Regions from separate parts of the Lysinimonas soli genome, predicted to be linked through region 1. Evidence: predicted binding sites of a transcription regulator. Region 1 holds the regulator's gene; the other holds the start of a gene.
What was found. The regulator HspR, encoded in region 1, represses chaperone genes until heat shock. The targets are predictions, from matches to a motif close to AAGTTGAGTCNNNNNGACTCAACTT.
Positions count from the first base shown of each region.

Region 2: ACFPJ4_RS12420 (Hsp20/alpha crystallin family protein) is a predicted target of HspR. The motif match lies at 1,401-1,425, and genes of this name have one in related genera.

Region 1 is NZ_JBHSMG010000002.1:118,602-128,401, reverse strand. Features, by position in the region: gene ACFPJ4_RS08150 (MFS transporter) at 1-289, opposite strand, end outside; gene dnaK (molecular chaperone DnaK) at 523-2,388, shown strand; gene ACFPJ4_RS08140 (nucleotide exchange factor GrpE) at 2,392-3,018, shown strand; gene ACFPJ4_RS08135 (DnaJ C-terminal domain-containing protein) at 3,113-4,102, shown strand; gene ACFPJ4_RS08130 (heat shock protein transcriptional repressor HspR) at 4,102-4,527, shown strand; gene ACFPJ4_RS08125 (ATP-dependent Clp protease ATP-binding subunit) at 4,560-6,722, shown strand; gene ACFPJ4_RS08120 (long-chain-fatty-acid--CoA ligase) at 6,756-8,453, opposite strand; gene ACFPJ4_RS08115 (threonine aldolase family protein) at 8,463-9,533, opposite strand; gene ACFPJ4_RS08110 (SDR family NAD(P)-dependent oxidoreductase) at 9,685-9,800, opposite strand, start outside.
Region 2 is NZ_JBHSMG010000003.1:125,867-135,666, reverse strand. Features, by position in the region: gene ACFPJ4_RS12430 (helix-turn-helix domain-containing protein) at 1-532, opposite strand, end outside; gene ACFPJ4_RS12425 (SDR family oxidoreductase) at 636-1,331, shown strand; gene ACFPJ4_RS12420 (Hsp20/alpha crystallin family protein) at 1,444-1,914, shown strand; gene ACFPJ4_RS12415 (YdeI/OmpD-associated family protein) at 1,995-2,603, shown strand; gene ACFPJ4_RS12410 (NADP-dependent isocitrate dehydrogenase) at 2,635-3,882, opposite strand; gene ACFPJ4_RS12405 (GNAT family N-acetyltransferase) at 4,043-4,495, shown strand; gene ACFPJ4_RS12400 (MGMT family protein) at 4,501-4,821, shown strand; gene rplL (50S ribosomal protein L7/L12) at 5,064-5,450, opposite strand; gene rplJ (50S ribosomal protein L10) at 5,505-6,020, opposite strand; gene ACFPJ4_RS12385 (hypothetical protein) at 6,273-7,514, opposite strand; gene ACFPJ4_RS12380 (sensor histidine kinase) at 7,553-9,025, opposite strand; gene ACFPJ4_RS12375 (NAD-dependent epimerase/dehydratase family protein) at 9,107-9,800, opposite strand, start outside.

The sequences.
Region 1 (9,800 bases):
CGGAACGCTGACCCGTCACGGGAGCGAGCAGGGCGACCAGCACCCCCGAGACGCCGAGCGCCCATCCCAGCGACGCCGACACCGAGTCGGTGGTGCCGAACCCCTTCGTGCCGGTCAGATAGACCGTGAACACGAAGGTCGTCACGACCGCGTTGAACGCCGAGGATCCCCAGTCCCAGAAGGCCCAGGCCACGACCTGACGGGGCGGGACGGAGCGGTCCCGTTGCAGGTCCAGGCCTCGCACGAGCGGGGCGCTTCCGATCGGAGCGGGTCCGTACTGATCGGTCATGGCGGGACCCTACTTCCGTCGGGTGAACGCGCGGTGCCGCGCGCTGGGTCACATCCTGCCGCGCCGGGTGGCTCGAAGCCAGCACCGGCTCGCGGCGCGACAGGACCTTGAGTCACTCCGACTCAAGGTGGAGTTGACAGAGTTATCCACAGGATGCGAAACTTGATCCTGTCCGACTCAAGTCGGGCATCCGGACTTAGCGGCAATTGAATACCCAAGGAGCAGACAGACTCATGGCTCGAGCAGTTGGAATCGACCTCGGAACCACCAACTCGGTGGTTGCCGTGCTCGAAGGTGGCGAGCCCACCGTCATCGCGAACGCCGAAGGCTTCCGCACGACCCCCTCGGTCGTGGCCTTCACCAAGGATGGCGAGGTGCTCGTCGGCGAGACCGCCAAGCGCCAGGCCGTCACCAACGTCGACCGCACGATCTCGTCGGTCAAGCGCCACATGGGCACCGACTGGAAGGTCGAGATCGACGGCAAGAAGTACACGCCGCAGGAGATCTCGGCGCGCATCCTCGGCAAGCTCAAGCGCGATGCCGAGCAGTACCTGGGCGAGAGCGTGACGGATGCCGTCATCACCGTCCCCGCGTACTTCAACGACGCCGAGCGCCAGGCCACCAAGGAGGCCGGCGAGATCGCGGGCCTCAACGTGCTGCGCATCATCAACGAGCCCACCGCGGCCGCCCTCGCCTACGGCCTCGACAAGGGCAAGGAGGACGAGCTCATCCTGGTCTTCGACCTCGGCGGCGGCACCTTCGACGTGTCCCTGCTCGAGGTGGGCAAGGACGACGACTTCTCCACCATCCAGGTGCGTTCCACCGCGGGTGACAACCGGCTCGGCGGCGACGACTGGGACCAGCGGGTCGTCCAGCACCTCATCAAGAAGTTCAAGGACACCACGGGCGTCGACGTCTCGAAGGACAAGATCGCGCTGCAACGCCTCAAGGAGGCCTCGGAGCAGGCGAAGAAGGAGCTCAGCTCGGGCATGAGCGCGAGCATCCAGCTTCCCTACCTCTCGCTGACCGAGAACGGGCCGGCCAACCTCGACGAGACCCTCACCCGGGCGCAGTTCGAGCAGATGACGAGCGACCTGCTCGACCGCACCAGGAAGCCCTTCGAAGACGTCATCAAGGAGGCGGGCATCAAGGTCGCCGACATCGCGCACGTCGTGCTCGTCGGCGGATCGACCCGCATGCCGGCCGTGACCGAACTGGTCAAGAAGCTCACCGGCGGCAAGGAGCCCAACAAGGGCGTCAACCCGGATGAGGTGGTCGCCGTCGGCGCCGCCCTCCAGGCCGGCGTGCTGCGCGGCGAGCGCAAGGACGTGCTGCTCATCGACGTCACCCCCCTGAGCCTCGGAATCGAGACCAAGGGCGGCATCATGACCAAGCTCATCGAGCGCAACACGGCCATCCCGACCAAGCGCAGCGAGACCTTCACGACCGCCGACGACAACCAGCCGTCGGTCGCCATCCAGGTGTTCCAGGGCGAGCGCGAGTTCACCCGCGACAACAAGCCGCTCGGCACCTTCGAGCTCACCGGGATCGCTCCGGCTCCCCGCGGGGTTCCGCAGGTCGAGGTCACCTTCGACATCGACGCCAACGGCATCGTGCACGTCGGCGCGAAGGACAAGGGCACCGGCAAGGAGCAGTCGATGACCATCACGGGCGGCTCGTCGCTGCCCAAGGAGGACATCGACCGGATGGTGCGCGAGGCCGAGGAGCACGCTGCCGAGGACAAGGCGCGCCGTGAGGCCGCCGAGGTGCGCAACAGCGCGGAGCAGCTGGCCTACTCGATCGACAAGCTCATCAAGGACAACGAGGACAAGCTCCCGGATGACGTGAAGACCGAGGTCCAGGCCGACGTCGACGCGCTCAAGTCGGCCCTCCAGTCCGAGGACGAGGCCGCGGTCAAGACCGCGTTCGACAAGCTCAGCGCCAGCCAGACCAAGCTCGGCGAGGCGATCTACGCGGCCGGCTCGGCCGAGCAGGCCGCCGAGGGCGCCGAGCAGCCGTCGGCCGAGGGCTCGAGTGACGAGGACATCGTCGACGCCGAGATCGTGGACGAGGACGAGCCCAAGGAACCGAAGAAGTAGATCATGGCCTCTCACGAGCACGACAAGAAGGGCCCCGAGGAGCCCGAGGAGCCGGTCGTCCGCGACAAGCGGAAGATCGATCCGAAGACGGGCGAGCCGCGAGCCGAGGCGGAAGCCGAGGCGCTCGTGCCCGACGATGAGCTCATCCAGGCCGAGGGCCCGGATGTGGAGCTCAGCGACGAGGACGTGGCGCTGCTGGCCGAGGCGGAGCGCGACCTGGTCGGGGAGTACCGTGAGCGCGCCGCTCGCGCGGAGGCGGAGTTGAAGAACTTCCGCACCCGCGTCGAGCGCGACCGCGCGGCGAACCGCGAGGCCGTCATCGCCGAGGTGATCCGCACGCTTCTTCCCGCGATCGACGACCTCGATCGCGCCGAGGGGCACGGCGACCTGGTCGAGGGCAGCCCGCTCGCGATCGTCTCGCAGAAGCTCCGCGCGGGCTTCGAGCGCTACGGTCTGCGCCGCGTCGGCGAGACGGGCGAGACCTTCGACCCGAAGGTGCACGAGGCGATCGTCCAGCTGCCGACGGCGGGCGTGACGGTGAACACCGTCGCGGATGTGATCGAGCCGGGTTACGCGCTCGGCGAGCGTCTCATCCGCGCGGCCAAGGTCGCCGTTTCCGTTCCCGAATGACGATGCGACGCGACAGCGAGGCGGGCGTGACGACGCTCATGCCCGTCTCGCGCCCAGCGCCGCAGTAGCGGCGGCGCGGCAGAAAGGCAGAGGTATGGCCAGCCAGGACTGGTTCGACAAGGACTTCTACGCCGTGCTCGGCGTGAAGAAGGACGTGTCGGACGCCGACCTCAAGAAGACCTATCGCAAGCTCGCGCGGCAGTTCCACCCGGACTCGAACGCGGGCGACGCGAAGGCCGAGGCGCGCTTCAAGGAGATCAGCGAGGCCTACTCGGTGCTCTCCGACAAGGAGCTGCGCTCGGAGTACGACCAGGTGCGTGCGATGGGCAGCGGCGCGCGCTTCACCTCGGGTGCCGGCGGCCCGGGCGGCGGCTTCGAGGACGTCTTCGGCGGGCTCTTCAACCAGGGTCGCGGCGCTCGGCAGGGCTACGGCACCGCCGGCTTCGAAGACCTGCTCGGCGGCATGTTCGGCGGCCGGGGCGGCGGTTTCGGCACCGCGAGCGGCGGCTACCAGGGCTTCGGCGGGCCGAGCAAGGGCGGCGACCTGACGGCGAACACGACGCTCGACTTCCTCACGGCGATCCGTGGTGAGACCGTATCGCTGCAGATGCAGAACGGTCACGAGACCAAGGTGAAGATCCCGGCGGGCGTGGCCGACGGCCAGAAGATCCGGCTGAAGGGCAAGGGGCAACCCAGCCCGGATGGCGGCCCGGCTGGCGATCTGGTGCTGACGGTCACGGTGCGCAAGCATCCGATCTTCGAGCGCGACGGACTCAACCTGAGGGTCGAGGTCCCCGTGACCTTCGCCGAGGCCGCCCTGGGCGCGACGATCGAGGTGCCGACGCTCGACGGCGGTCCCGTCAAGCTGCGAGTCGCCGCCGGCACGCCGAGCGGACGCGTGCTGCGCGTCAAGGGGCGCGGCGTCACGACCCCGAAGGGAACGGGCGATCTGCTCGCGAGCGTCGTGGTCGCGGTGCCGAGTCACCTGACTCCGGCGGCGAAGGAGGCGCTCGAGGCGTTCACCGCGGCGATGCCCGAGGAGAACCCTCGTGAGGAGCTGCTGGCCCGCGGGGGGCGCGGCTGATGGACGTCGACGAGAACAGCCCGCTGTTCGCGATCGCGATCGCCGCCGAGCTGAGCGGAATGCACCCGCAGACCCTGCGGCAGTACGACCGGCTGGGGTTCGTGAGCCCTCGGCGCACGGCCGGGCAGTCGCGGCGCTACACGATGCGCGACGTCGTGCAGCTGCGGGAGATCGCGCGACTGAGCGCGGAGGGGCTCAATCTCGAGGGCATCCGGCGCATCCTCGAGCTCGAGGACCAGGTGTCGGAGCTCGCGGCCCGGGTGCGTGAGCTCGAGGCGGCGCTCGCCGACGAGCTGCTCAACCGGCCAGGGCGCCGCGTGTTCGCGGCCGGGGCCGAGGGGGACGTCGTCTCGTTGCGCGCCGGGGAGCGCGCCAAGAAAGCCAACCAAGTCGTGGTCTGGCGGCCGTTCGGGCCGCGAGGCTGACATCCTGAAACCACATCTCTGACGGAGAAGCCATGGCCAACATGCAGGGCGCCCCGACCTCGGGACAGCAAGAGGAGCAGAAGACGGCCCTCGAGCAGTACGGCATCAACCTCACCGAGATCGCCAAGAGCGGCAAGCTCGATCCCGTGATCGGGCGCGACGCCGAGATCCGGCGGATCAGCCAGGTGCTGACCCGCCGCACCAAGAACAACCCCGTGCTCATCGGGGAGCCCGGCGTCGGCAAGACTGCCGTCGTCGAGGGCCTCGCCCAGCGCATCGTCGCGGGCGACGTCGCCGACTCGCTGCGCGACAAGCAGCTGATCTCGCTCGACCTCGCGGCGCTCGTCGCGGGAGCCAAGTACCGCGGCGAGTTCGAGGAACGGCTCAAGGCCGTGCTCAAGGAGATCACCGAGTCCGAGGGCAAGGTCATCACCTTCATCGACGAGCTGCACACGCTGATGGGCGCGGGCGGCGGCGAGGGCTCGGTCGCGGCGGCCAACATGCTCAAGCCGATGCTCGCGCGCGGCGAACTGCGGCTGATCGGTGCGACGACGCTCAACGAGTACCGCGAGTACATCGAGAAGGATGCCGCCCTCGAGCGCCGCTTCCAGCAGGTGTACGTGGGCGAGCCGAGCGTCGAGGACACGGTGGCGATCCTGCGCGGGCTCAAGGAGCGCTACGAGGCCCACCACAAGGTGACGATCGCCGACAGCGCCCTCGTGGCGGCGGCATCCCTCAGCAATCGCTACATCACGGCCCGGCAGCTGCCCGACAAGGCGATCGACCTGATCGACGAGGCGGCATCGCGGCTGAAGATGGAGATCGACAGTTCGCCGGTCGAGATCGACGAGCTCAAGCGTGCCGTCGACCGCCTGCGGATCGAGGAGCTGGCGCTCAAGAAGGAGAAGGACCAGGCGTCGAAGGACCGCCTCGAGAAGCTGCGCACCGACATGCACGCGCGGGAGGCGCAGCTCGACGAGCTGCAGACCCGGTGGCTGGCCGAGAAGGCGTCGCTGCATTCGGTCGGCGATCTCAAGAGCCGCCTCAACGACGCGAGGATCGACCTCGACCGGGCCATGCGCGAGCAGCGCTACCAGGACGCGTCCAAGCTCAACTACGAGGTCATCCCCGGCATCGAGAAGGCGCTGGCCGAGGCCGAGGCGGTCGAGCAGTCCGGGCCGCGGATGGTCAACGACCAGGTGACCGATGAGGACATCGCCGCGGTCGTGGCCGCCTGGACCGGCATCCCGGTCGCCAAGCTGCGCCAGGGCGAGACCGAGAAGCTGCTGCACCTGGAGGCCGAGCTCGGCAAGCGGATCGTCGGGCAGAAGGATGCGGTGCGCGCCGTCAGCGAGGCGGTGCGGCGTACCCGGGCCGGCATCTCCGACCCCGACCGCCCGACCGGCTCGTTCCTGTTCCTCGGACCGACCGGCGTCGGCAAGACCGAACTCGCCAAGGCCCTGGCGAGCTATCTGTTCGACGACGAGAAGGCCCTCGTGCGCATCGACATGAGCGAGTACGGCGAGAAGTTCTCGGTCTCGCGACTGCTCGGCGCCCCTCCCGGGTACGTGGGCTACGAGCAGGGCGGGCAGCTCACCGAGGCCGTGCGCCGCAGGCCGTACTCGGTGATCCTGCTGGATGAGATCGAGAAGGCCCACCCCGAGGTCTTCGACGTGCTGCTGCAGGTGCTCGACGACGGGCGCCTCACGGACGGACAGGGGCGCACCGTCGACTTCCGTAACACGATCCTGATCCTGACGTCGAACCTCGGCAGCCAGTACCTGGTCGACCCCGCGTTGACCTGGGAGCAGAAGGTGCAGGCCGTGAACGACCTGGTGCGGCAGGCCTTCAAGCCGGAGTTCGTGAACCGGCTCGACGACATCGTCGTGTTCTCGCAGCTGAGCGAGGCCGACCTCGGCCAGATCGTGTCGCTCTACATCGACCGGCTCGAGAAGCGGCTCGGCGAGCGTCGGCTGCAGCTCGCGGTGACGCCGAACGCCCGCTCCTGGCTCGCGGAGCGCGGCTACGACCCGATCTACGGGGCGCGCCCGCTGCGCCGGCTCATGCAGCACGAGATCGACGACAGGCTCGCGCGGGCCCTGCTGGCCGGAGACGTGCGCGACGGCGACACCGTGATGGTGGATCTGGCGGGCGACGAGCTGACCGTCTCGCGGATGACGGCGCCCCAGGTCTAGCCCGCGGGCCGGGGCTGGGCGGGGCGGCGGGGGCTACGCCGACGCGTCGCCGGCGAGCAGCGACTCCTTGACCTTCTTGCGCAGGACCTTGCCGATGAGCGACTTGGGCAGCTCGTCGACCATGACCACGCGCTTGGGCACCTTGTAGGGCGTGAGGGTCTCGCGGGCGAAGGCGCGCAGGGCTTCGCCGTCGACGGTCGATCCCGGAACGGCGAGCACGGCCGCGACGACGTGCTCGCCGTCGCGCTCATCCGGAAGTCCGACCACGGCGACGTCGTCGACCCCGGGGAAGCCGCGCAGCACCGCCTCGACCTCGCTCGGCGAGACGTTGAAGCCACCGGTGATGATGAGCTCCTTCATCCGGTCGACGATCGTGACGAAGCCGTCCGCGTCGATCGTGGCGATGTCGCCGGTGCGGAACCAGCCGTCCGCGAAGGCCTCGGCCGTGGCATCCGGCTTCTTCCAGTAGCCGCTGAACACCTGGGGGCCCTTGACCAGCAGTTCGCCGCGTTCGCCGGGCGCGACATCCTTCGACGGATCGTCGGGGTCGGCGAGGCGCACGTCGGTTCCGGGCAGGGGCAGGCCGACGGTTCCGGGCCGGCGGTTCGGTGCCACGGGGTTCGCCATGAGCACGGGCGAGGTCTCGCTGAGCCCGTAGCCCTCGACGAGGTAGCCGTGCGTCAGGGCCTCCCACGGTTCGACGACCGACGACGAGAGGGGCATCGCGCCGCTGATGGCGATCCGGATGCCGTCGAGCGAGACGCCGGCATCCTCGGCCGCCTTGGTGAGCCGTTCGTAGATCGGCGGCACGGCCGGCAGGAAGGTCGGCGGGCGCTTCTTGATGACCGGCAGCACGAGTTCGGGAGAGAAGCGCGGGAAGAGCACGAGCCGCGCCCCCATGCTTATCGCAAAGGTGAGGCAGAGCGTGAGTCCGTAGGCGTGGAAGAGCGGGAGCACGGCGTGCACGCTGGCGGTTCCGCGCTCGATCTCGGGCACCCAGGCGCGGGCCTGTGCGGCGTTGACCCCGAGATTGAGGTGGGTCAGGGTGGCGCCCTTGGGGTAGCCGGTCGTGCCGCTGGTGTACTGGATGAGGGCGACATCCGAGACGGACGGGCCGCCCACCGAAGGCTTGATCCTGGTGTCGGCCAGCAGCTGCTCCCACGGGATCGTGGCGTGGACATCCGCGGTCAGCTCGGCGCGACTCGCGCGGGCTCGGGCCAGCGGCAGGCGCAGCGCCGCGCGCAGCCGGAACGGCATCGCCCGGGTCATGTCGACCGAGATGACGTGCTCGAGCGCCAGGTCGTCGGGGAAGCCCTGCAGCGTGGCGACGACCTTGTCCCAGGCGATCACGACCCGCGCTCCGTGGTCTTCGAACTGGTGGCGCAGCTCGCGCGGGGTGTAGAGCGGGTTGTGCTCGATGACGATCGCGCCGAGCCGCAGGACCGCGTAGAACGCGACGACGTGCTGGGGGCAGTTGGGCAGCACGAGCGCGATCGGATCCCCCTTGCGCACGCCCAGCCGGCGCAGGCCCTCCGCGGCGCGATCGATCTGTTCGCCGAGCTCGGCGTAGCTCGTCTCGCGTCCGAAGAACTCGAGGGCGACGTGGTCGCCGAACTCGGTGACCGACGACTGGATGAGGTCGGCGAGCGACCCGGTCGGCACCTCGATGTCGTCGGGCACGCCTTCGGCGTAGGACTTGACCCAGGGGCGGGGTGCTGCGGCTTCGGTCACAGGGTCAGCCTAGGCGCGCGCCAGCTCCTCGCGGATGACGGCGACGAAGCGATCGACGTCGGCCTCGGTGGTGTCGAAGGCGCACATCCAGCGCACCTGGCCGGCCGCGCGGTCCCAATCGTAGAAGCGCACGCGCTCGCGGATGCGGTCGGCGGCCCCGTTGTCGAGCACCGCGAACACGGCGTTGGCCTGCGTCGCCTGGCTGAACGCGAGGCCCGAGATCGAGCCGTCGGAGATCCCCGCCTCGAGCGACGACCTCAACCGAATCGCCATGGCATTGGCCTGCGCGGCCGACCGCAGGCCGAGGCCCTCGTCGAAGAGGGCGAGCAGCTGGGCGCTCATGAAGCGCATCTTGCTCGCCAGCTGCATGCTCGTCTTGCGCAGGAAGATCAGGCCGTCGACGCGGTCCGGGTCGAGAACGACGATGGCCTCGGCGCCGAGCAGGCCGTTCTTGGTGCCGCCGAAGCTCAGGATGTCGACCCCGGCATCCGTCGTGAACTCGCGGAACGGCACGCCCAGCGCGGCGGCCGCGTTCCAGATGCGGGCGCCATCCATGTGCAGGGCCATGCCGTGCTCGTGCGCCCAGTCGGCGATCGCGCGCACCTCGGCCGGTGTGTAGAGGGTGCCGAGCTCGGTGGTCTGGGTGATGCTCACCGCGAGCGGCTGGGCGCGGTGCTCGTCGCCCCAGCCCCAGGCCTCGGTGGCGATGAGCTCGGGGGTGAGCTTTCCGTCGGGGGTGCGCACCGTGTAGAGCTTGAGCCCGGTCATCTTCTCGGGAGCGCCGCCCTCGTCGGTGTGGATGTGCGCGGTGCTGGTCGCGACGACGGCGCCCCAGCGCGGCAGCAGCGAGGTGAGCGCGACGACGTTCGCGCCCGTGCCGTTGAAGACGGGGAAGACCTCGGCGCGCTCGCCGAACTGCTCGCGCATGAGTTCGCGCACACGTTCGGTGTAGACGTCCTCGCCGTAGGAGATCTGGTGGCCTCCGTTCGCGGTCGCGATCGCGGCGAGAACCTCGGGGTGCACGCCGGCGTAGTTGTCGGAGGCGAAACCGCGGGAGGACTGATCGTGGAGTGAGGTCACTGGTTCATTCTCGCGCGGATGCGGTCGGGTGCGGGCGCGGGCGCGGGTGTGGGTGCGGGTGCGCTCCTGCTGTCGGCGGCCGCAACGGGTGCGGGCTCGCCGCGCCCGAGCGCCCACCGATGCCTTCGCGCAACCCGGTACGGCGTGACAGCTAGATGCGGAGACGTGCGCCGGCGAGTTCGTTCGCGGAGCGATCCCAGAGGCCGATCAGGGCCGCCGCGAGCGTGGCCACCGAGGTGCCGCCGGCCGGGGCAGCGGGGGCGCCCT
Region 2 (9,800 bases), on a different contig from region 1:
CGACGATACCGCTCTCGAAGGCATCCCGACCGGCCTTTTCGTGATGCACGCGGCCCTCCCCGACGGTGAAGACGCGCCAGACCAGGTTGCGTTCCCGGCCTTGCCACGGCGAAGGATCGCCGAGCAGCGCGGCCCAGAGCGCGTTCCACTGCACGATCTCCCAGCCCGAGGTGTACACGGCGAGTGCGGTATCGGCCAGTCGGTCGATCATCCGCTGGATGCCCGGCGGCACGTGTCGTGGGACGGTCCCCGCTGACGGAGGAGCGACGCCGGCCATGCGGTACAGGGCATCCCGTTCCTCGACGGTGAGCCGCAGGGCGTGCGCCAGTGCGCCGATCACCTGCGGAGACGGGTTGCGGGCGCGGCCCTGCTCGAGCCGGACCAGATAGTCGACCGAGACGCCCGCGAGCGCCGCGAGCTCCTCGCGCCGCAGGCCCGGCACCCGCCGGCCGGCACCCGAGGCGACGCCCACGGCGCCCGGGGTCACCCGATCGCGCCAGGCACGCAATGCGGCAGCGAGCTCGAGTTCCATCGCTCCAGTCTGCGCCCTGGAGCCGGAACCCCGGGTGGTACTGACGGTCCCCCCGTCGGGCACGCACTGGATGGGCCGATGCCGTCCGCGCAGACTCGAGGGCATGACCACAACACTGATCACCGGAGCCAACAAGGGCCTCGGCTACGAGGCGTCCCGCCGTCTGCTTGAACTCGGCCACATCGTCTATCTCGGCGCCCGCGACGAAGAACGCGGGCGCGCAGCCGCGCAGGCGCTCGGCGCTCGGTTCGTGCTGATCGATGTCACCGACGACGACTCGGTCGCACGGGCCGTCGACCGCATCCGTGACGACGAGGGTCACCTCGATGTGCTCGTCAACAACGCGGGCATCACGGGTGGTCGAGCCACTGCCGATGAGCTCGGTGCCGAACAGATGAAGACGACCTTCGACACCAATGTCTTCGGGGTGGTCCGAGTCACTCGCGCCACGCTTCCCCTGTTGCGCAAGTCGGAGAACCCGGTCATCGTCAATGTCAGCAGCGGACTGGGCTCGCTCAGCATCGTCACCGACCCGACGCGGATGGAGTGGCCTTTCCCCTCGCTGGCGTACAGCGCATCGAAGGCCGCGGTCCTCATGTTGACGGTCCAATACGCCAAGGCGCTCCCCGAGCTGCGCATCAATGCCGTCGATCCCGGATACACCGCGACGGATCTCAACGGGAACAGCGGGACGCAGACCGTTCGGGAGGGCACGGACGCGATCATCCGTCTGGCCACGATCGATCGCGACGGTCCGACGGGCACCTTCCAAGACCGCTCCGGCACGGTTCCCTGGTGAATGTTCGCCCTCGGCGAGCAGCATCGCCGGGGTCTGGCACTCTCATACCGAGAGTGCTAATCTGGCGAAAAGTTGAGTCATCAAGACTCATGTCAATCCTCAGGAGGACCAGATGGCAATGTTCTTCGACCCGTTCCGCGAGTTCGACCGCGTGGCAGGGGAGCTGCTCGACTCGCGCCAGGGCCCCCGGCTGATGCCGATCGACCTGTATCGCGACGGCGACCACTACGTGCTCAACGCCGACCTGCCGGGCATCGACCCGGGCAGCGTCGACATCGACGTGGACGGCCAGTTGCTCAGCATCCGCGCCGAGCGCACCCCGCGCAGCCAGGCGGGCGTCAAGTGGATCACCCGTGAGCGCAACGCCGGCTCGTTCCTGCGCCAGTTCAACCTCGGCCAGGGCATCGACACCACCGCGATCTCGGCGAACTACGAGAACGGCGTGCTGAGCGTCGTGATCCCCGTGAGCGAGAAGGCCAAGCCGCGCAAGATCGAGGTGCAGACCTCCTCGGGGCCGACCGCGGTTGAGACGCACGCCGAGACGACCGGCGGTTCCACCACGACGGAGTCCGCGACCGCGTGAATCACCCTCGAGGGGCCCTGAGCGATTCTGCTCCGGGCCCCTCGTCGTTCGCCGTCGGTCGCTCGCAGTAGCGTCATCGCATGGTGGCCCACGCCGACAAACCGGAGCTGTTCTTCGAGACGGCCGACGACTGGGAACGCTGGCTCGACTCCGAGACCGCCGACCGCCCGGATGCCGTGCGGCTCCGCCTGCGCAAGACCGGATCGTCCGCCCCGGGCATGCTGCACGCCGAGGCGCTGCAGGTCGCGCTCTGCTTCGGTTGGATCGACGGCCAGGCCGGCCCCGTCGACGACGACTACTTCACCGTCGGCTTCAGCGTTCGGCGGCCCCGAAGCCTCTGGTCGCAACGCAACCGCGAGTACGTCGAGCGGTTGATCGCCGAGGGGCGCATGCGCCCGGCGGGCCACCGCGAGATCGAGCACGCCAAGGCCGATGGCAGGTGGGATGCCGCCTATCGGCAGGCGACCACGGCGGTTCCCGCCGACCTGCGCGCCGCACTCGACGCCAACCCGGCCGCCGCGGCGGTGTTCGAGTCGCTCACGGCGCAGAACCGCTTCTCCGTGATCTTCCGCATCGACAACGTCAAGCGCGCGACGACGCGGGCGGCCAAGATCGCCGGCTTCGTCGAGTCCCTGGCCCGTGGCGAGACGCCGCACCCGCAGAAGAAGGGCATCCCGCCGACGCCCTGAGGCAGGCGGGGTCCCTCGCCCCCGGCGGGGCTCAGCCCAGGCGCGCCTTGAGGTTGGTGTCGAGGCTGTCCAGGAAGTCCTCGGTCGTCTGCCACGGCTCGTCCGGTCCGACCAGCAGGGCCAGGTCCTTCGTCATCTTGCCGCTCTCGACCGTTGTGATCACGACATCCTCGAGGGTCGCGGCGAAGTCGATGAGGGCCTGGTTGCCGTCGAGCTTGCCGCGGTGCTGCAGGCCGCGCGTCCAGGCGTAGATCGACGCGATCGGGTTCGTCGAGGTGGGCTTGCCCTGCTGGTGCATGCGGTAGTGGCGCGTCACCGTGCCGTGGGCCGCCTCGGCCTCGACGATCTTGCCGTCGGGGGTCGTGAGCACCGAGGTCATCAGGCCCAGCGACCCGAAGCCCTGAGCGACCGTGTCGCTCTGCACGTCGCCGTCGTAGTTCTTGGTGGCCCAGACGTAGCCGCCCTCCCACTTCATGGCGCTCGCGACCATGTCGTCGATGAGGCGGTGCTCGTAGGTGAGTCCGGCGGCGTCGTACTGCGCCTTGAACTCGGCCTCGAAGATCTCGGCGAAGATGTCCTTGAAGCGGCCGTCGTAGGCCTTGAGGATCGTGTTCTTGGTCGAGAGGTACACCGGGTAGTTGCGGGCCAGGCCGTAGTTCAGCGAGGCGCGCGCGAAGTCGCGGATCGAGGCATCCAGGTTGTACATGGCCATCGCGACGCCCGAGCCGGGCGCCTGGAAGACCTCGAAGCTCTGCGCCTCGCCGCCGTCCTTCGGCTGGAACGAGATGGTGAGCGTGCCCTCGCCCTCGAAGCGGAAGTCGGTGGCGCGGTACTGGTCGCCGAAGGCGTGGCGGCCGATGATGATCGGCTTGTTCCAGCCCGGAACCAGGCGCGGGATGTTCGAGATGATGATCGGCTCGCGGAAGATGACGCCGCCGAGGATGTTGCGGATCGTGCCGTTCGGGCTCTTCCACATCTTCTTCAGGCCGAACTCCTCGACGCGGGCCTCATCGGGGGTGATGGTGGCGCACTTGACGCCGACGCCGTGCTTCTGGATGGCGTGCGCCGCATCGATCGTGACCTGGTCGTCGGTCGCGTCGCGGTTCTCGATCCCGAGGTCGTAGTACTCGAGGTCGATGTCGAGGTAGGGGTGGATGAGGCGGTCTTTGATGAACTGCCAGATGATGCGGGTCATCTCGTCGCCGTCGAGTTCGACGACCGTTCCTTCGACCTTGATCTTCTCGACCACGTCTCTCCTCTTTTCCGTGTGCCGTCGCATCGACGGCGCACACGTTGCGCGGCACGGACGCGGTTCGCGCCACGTCTGCCTGAGTCGTTCGGCCCATCCTGCGGGCCGGGGATCAGCTTATCGCGTTCTCCAGATATCTCGATATCGAGAGACTTCCGCGCTGGTGGCCCGCGCGGGTTAGCCTGGGGGGATGGCAGACCTGACCCTGCAGGAGTTGACCGCCCAGACGATCGTCGCGGCGAACGGTCTCACGCTCAAACCGGGCCAGGAGGCATTCCTCAAGCCCGAGACCTACACCCACGCCGAAGAGGAGCTCGACCCCTCGGGTTCGTGGCCACGAGTCGTGCTCGACGGCGAGCGCGTGGTCGGGTACGTCATGGGGTCGTTCGACGCGGATTCGCCCGAGGACTACCTGCGGGCCGCGCTCTGGCGCATCGAGGTCGCCGAAGGCGCCCAGGGCATGGGCGTCGGCCGGTTCGCGGTGAAGGCCTTCGCCGACGAGGCCCGCGCCCGCGGCTTCTCCCGGGCGACGGTCGTATGGGCCAGCGGCGAGGCCGGGCCCGAGAAGTTCTTCAAGGCGGTCGGGTTCGTCGTGGTGGGGCAGACGCCGTACGGCGAGAACCTCGGCGCCCTCGAGTTGTAGGGCAGATGCCGCCGCGCGAGCCGAACCCCGAGTTCGCCGAGGCCGTGCTCGCGGTGGTCGCGTCGATTCCGCCTGGCATGGTCATGAGCTACGGCGACGTGGCGGCCGCGATCGGCTCGCGCGCTCCGCGCGCCGTGGGAGCGGTGATGGCCTGGTACGGCGGGGACGTTCCGTGGTGGCGGGTGGTGCGGGCATCCGGACACCCGGTCGCCGACCATGAGGCCCGCGCCCTCGAGTACTACCGCACCGAGGGGACGCCGCTGAGGTGGTCGGGCGACTCCTTCCGCATCGACCTCGCGACGGCGCGCCACGACCCGAGCGCCTGACCCGCGACGCCGCCCGCCCGTCGCCGGCCAAGCCCGGCCCGCACCGGCCTCGCCGCCCGACCCCGCGGTCGGCCCAGCACGATGTCGGATGACACGTGGCCACGCGCACGCAGCGACCGCAACGCGCGCCCTGGCCCGACACCGTGCTCGCGCCAACGCGCGAACGCCCGCCCCCGGAAACGACGAAGGCGCCGCCCGTGACCGGACGGCGCCTTCGCGCATGCGGCTCGCGCCGCGGGAAACTACTTGAGGGTGACGGTCGCGCCGGCCTCTTCGAGAACGGCCTTGGCCTTCTCGGCGGCTTCCTTGTTCGCGCCCTCGAGGACGGTCGACGGCGCACCGTCGACAAGCGCCTTCGCCTCGCCCAGCCCGAGGCTGGTGAGGGTGCGCACCTCCTTGATGACCTGGATCTTCTTCTCGCCGGCCGACTCGATGACGACGTCGAAGGAATCCTTCTCCTCGACCTCTTCCACCGGGGCAGCAGCGCCGGCACCAGCGGCCGCGACGGCGACCGGGGCAGCGGCGGTGACCTCGAAGGTCTCCTCGAACTTCTTCACGAAGTCGCTGAGCTCGATGAGCGACAGCTCCTTGAACGCTTCGAGCAGCTCGTCAGTGCTGAGCTTTGCCATTTCTTTCTCCTTGCTTGTGGTTCAGATGGGTGATGAGCTCGTCCGGGTGGACGGTCAGCTTGCGGATTCCTGCTTCTCGCGCAGCGCGTCGACCGTGCGAACGGCCTTCGACAGCGGCGCCTGGAACAGATAGGCAGCACCGAACAGCGAGGCCTTGAAGGCGCCGGCCAGGCGGGCCAGCATCACCTCACGGGTCTCGAGATCGGCGAGCTGCCCGACCTCTGCCGCTGAGAGCGGGGCGCCATCGAAATAGCCGCCCTTCACCACGAGCAGGGGGTTGGCCTTGGAGAAGTCACGCAGAGCCTTCGCGACGGTCACGGTGTCACCGTGAACGAAGGCGATGGCCGAAGGTCCGGCAAGCTCGTCGTCGAACGCGGTGATACCCGCCCCGTTCGCCGCGATCTTGGTCAGCGTGTTCTTCACCACGGCATAGCTCGCGTGCTCACGGATGTTGCCGCGCAGCTGCTTGAGCTGCGCCACCGTGAGACCGCGGTACTCGGTGAGCACGACCGCGTTCGAGGTGCGGAACAAGTCCGTCAGCTCGGCGACCGTTGCTTCCTTGTTCGCCATGGCGCTCTTTCCTGGTTGGTATTCATGGATGCGGCCGCACTCCGCCGGCTGAACATCGAAAAAGCTCCGGCGCAGAACGCACGGAGCTCATACCCAGAAAACCAGGAAAATCACTTCACACGCCTGCGCGGGCTCCCGGGGAATCTCTTCCCGATGGGACTTCGTCCATCGCGCCCTTACGGACACGGCGGAGACCAGCGGTCTACGGCCTTGACTAGAGTACGCGACGACGCCCGCGCTGGCAAACCGGGCTCAGTCCTCCGTCGTCGCCTCGGGGGCCGTGTCGCCGGCCGACGTCGAGCCGGGGGCGATGGGGGGCGTCGTGTCGGGCTTCGGCCCGACTCTCGGCGTCTGCCTCGGCTTGGCGCCGGGCTTCGGCTGAGTGGATGCCGACGACTCGGCGGATGGCTGGGCAGGGGATTCCTGCGCGGGTTTCGGCTTCCGCGCGGCGGGCTTCTGGGTGGGCGGCTTCTGGACCAGCGGCTTCTGCACGGGCGGCTTCTGCACCGGTGGCTTGCCGGATGCCGCGGCGGTCGTCGCCGTGCGTCCGGCCGATCTCGAGGCGGGCGGCTTCGACGTGGCCGGCTTCGTGACCGGGGTGGCGCGTGATCCGGGGGTGGACCGCGGGGAGTGCGCGCCGGGCGATGGAACAGGGGCGGCCGCCGGCGACGGAGCGCGCGCCGGCTCGACCGTTGACGCCGGGGTCACCACGGGCTCAGGCGGTGCCGGCGCGGCCTGCTGCCCGCCGCCCGCCCCCGCCGAACCGACCGCGATCCGCCTCTGCCGACGGCTCTGCACGACGAGCGCACTGAGGATGATCACCACGATCGCCGCCACGAGACCGATCGCCAGCAGGAGTCCCGTGTTCGGGTCGCCCTGCACCGGCACCGGGGTGGCTCCCGCGACAAGCCGCAGCGAGTCGACCGGGGCCGGCGTCGTCAGACCGGACGAGCCCGCGACGAGCGGCGTGACCACCCCGTCGGCCAGCGCGAGCCAGGCTCCGGTCGCGGTGTCGCGCACGAGCGCGGCGGCGGCGGGAACCTGCGACATCGCGGTCGCCAGCGCGGGCTTCGGCGAGAACTGGGCGAGTTCGGGCTCGACGGTCTGCGGGTTGATCCAGATCGTTGCGAGACCGACGGGCTTGTCGCCGATCGTGATCGGCACGACCCAGTTGTTCGTCAGCTGCACCGGGTGGTCGGTCTTGGCACCCGTGAGCCGCAGCGCGGTCCACTCGTAGACCCGACTGATCGCGCCGGCCTTCGTCGTGGCGTCGAAGTCGATGCCCGCGGTGCCCGAGGCGTTCTTGCCGTAGACATCGTTGAGGCGGGCGACCATGCCGCCGTCGGCGACGTAGCCGGCGACCTCGGCGGGCACCGAACCGAGACTCGCGGATGCCGCGGGAGCCGGCCCGAGCACCAGCGCGCCCAGCAGGCCGACGAGCAGCGCGACGAGCGCCGCGCGCGGCGCAGCACGGAAGGGTCGAGGGTCAGTCATGCGAGTCGGCTCTCGGGGATCGGGGTGATCCCATCAAATCACCCGTTCGACGCGGCAGACGGAAGGCGCAACGGGAGGCGCACGATGAATCGCGTGTCGCCCGGCCTGCTCTCGGCGCTCACGGTGCCGGAATGGGCTTCGACCACCGCCGCGACGATCGACAGGCCGAGGCCGGTGCTGCCCGTGGCGCGGGAACGGGATCCGTCGCCGCGCGCGAAGCGCTCGAAGAGCACGGGAAGGAGTTCGGGAGCGATTCCCGGGCCGTCGTCCGCGACCGTGATCACCGCGTCGTGGCCCTCGACCGCGAGCGTCGTCAGGACGCGCGTGCCCGGCGGGGTGTGGGCCCGCGCGTTGGCGAGCAGGTTGACGATGACCTGGTGCAGGCGCCCGCGGTCGCCGGCGACCACGACCTCCGACTCCGGGGTCTGCAGCTGCCAGTCGTGATCGGGGGATGCGGCGTGGGCGTCGCTCACGGCATCCACCACCAGGGGCACCAGGTCGACCTCCCCGACCACGAGTTCCCGGCCGGCGTCGAGCCGGGCGAGCAGCAGGAGGTCTTCGACCAGCGACGTCATGCGGATCGACTCCGATTCGATCCGACCGAGCGAGCGCACGACGTCGTCGGGCAGCGCATAGCCGCCGCGCCGGGTCAGCTCCGAATAGCCCCGGATCGACGCCAGCGGCGTGCGCAGCTCGTGGCTGGCATCCGCGACGAACTGGCGCACCTTGTCTTCGCTCGCCTGGCGCGCGAGGAGCGCGCCCTCGACGTGGCCCAGCAGGCGGTTGAGAGCCGCACCGACCTGGCCGACCTCGGTGTTGGGATCGGTGTCGGCCTCCGGAACGCGGTCGGCCAGACTCACCTCGCCCCTCGCGAGCTCGAGCTCCGAGACCCGGGTGGCGGTCGCGGCGACCCGCCCGAGCGGGCGCAGCGCGACCCGCACGACGGCGGTGCCGGCGAGGGCCGCCGCGATCAGGGCAAGCAGCGCCACCAAGGCGAAGATCCGCAGCAGGTTGTCGGTGGTGGTGTCGACGTCGGCCATCGACTGGCCGATCACGACCACGGTCCCGTCGGGCCGGGTCGCGTAGGCCACCCGGTACGAGCCGAGCGCGCCTCCGAGATCGACGGTCGTCGGGGTGCGTTCGGCCACGTGCAGGGCGAGCAGGCTCTTCTGCTCCTGCGCGCTGAGGGCCACCGTGACGCCGTCCTCGCCGACCGCCTGGGAGATCTGGACGACTCCATCCAGCGACACCAGCAGCAGCGTGCCGAAGCGACGCGGGCCGGCGCCGTCGAAGGACCCCCCGGGCAGGTTCGCTCCCCCGACGTTGTCGTCGTTCGCCGAGAACCCCACCGAGGCCACGACCTGCCGATCGAGGCGGGTGAGCAGGTTCTGCCGCAGCGCGAAGGCGCTCGCCCCACCCACGATGACACTCACGACGGCGAGCAGCACGATGATGCCGACGAGGAGTCGGCGCTGCAGCGACCAGCGCGCGGGATGGAGGAGGGACGGCACTCTTCCTACTCTCGCTGCTCGCCTAGGTAAATCCTATGAAGGAGGCTGGAGCGCGCTTTGACTGCCGTCAGCGATCGCGGGTCAGACGTGGTCGCGCCAGCTGAACTGCGGGGCGTAGCCGAGCATCCGCTTCGCCTTGTCGATCGACAGCAGGGTCTCGTGCTCGTCGAGCTGCTTGGTCACCGGGACCCCCGGAAAGACCTCCGCGGCGAGCTCGGCGCTCGATCGCGACATCACCGTGTCGGTGGCGGCGATGATGAAGGCCTCGTAGCCCGGCCCGCGGGTCTCGAGCGCCTTCAGCACGGCCTGGCCGGCATCCCGCACGTCGATGTACCCCCAGAGGTTCCAGCGGCGCAGCTGCGGATCGGCGTCGAACGCCGGGAAGCCGGGGTACTCCGTGCCGTCCATGACATTCGAGAAGCGCAGCCCGGTGACGCTGAGCTCGGGGTCCCAACGGCAGAGCTGCGTCGCGAGCTGCTCCTCGAGGTGCTTCACGAGCGAGTAGGTCGAGTTCGGGACCGCCGGGTACTCCTCGTCGACCGGCAAGTACGGCGGCGGAACGTCGAAGGGCAGCCCGAGCACGGTCTCGCTCGAGGCGTGCACGATGCGGCGGATGCCGGCCTTGCGGCAGGCCTCGAAGACGTTGTAGCCGACCGCCATGTTGTTCTGGAACGTGGCGACGTTGCTCGCCAGCCCCGGAGCGGGGATCGCCGCGAGGTGCACGACCGCGTCCAGCGAGTCGAAGACCTCCTCGACCCCGCTGAGCGCGTCGGCG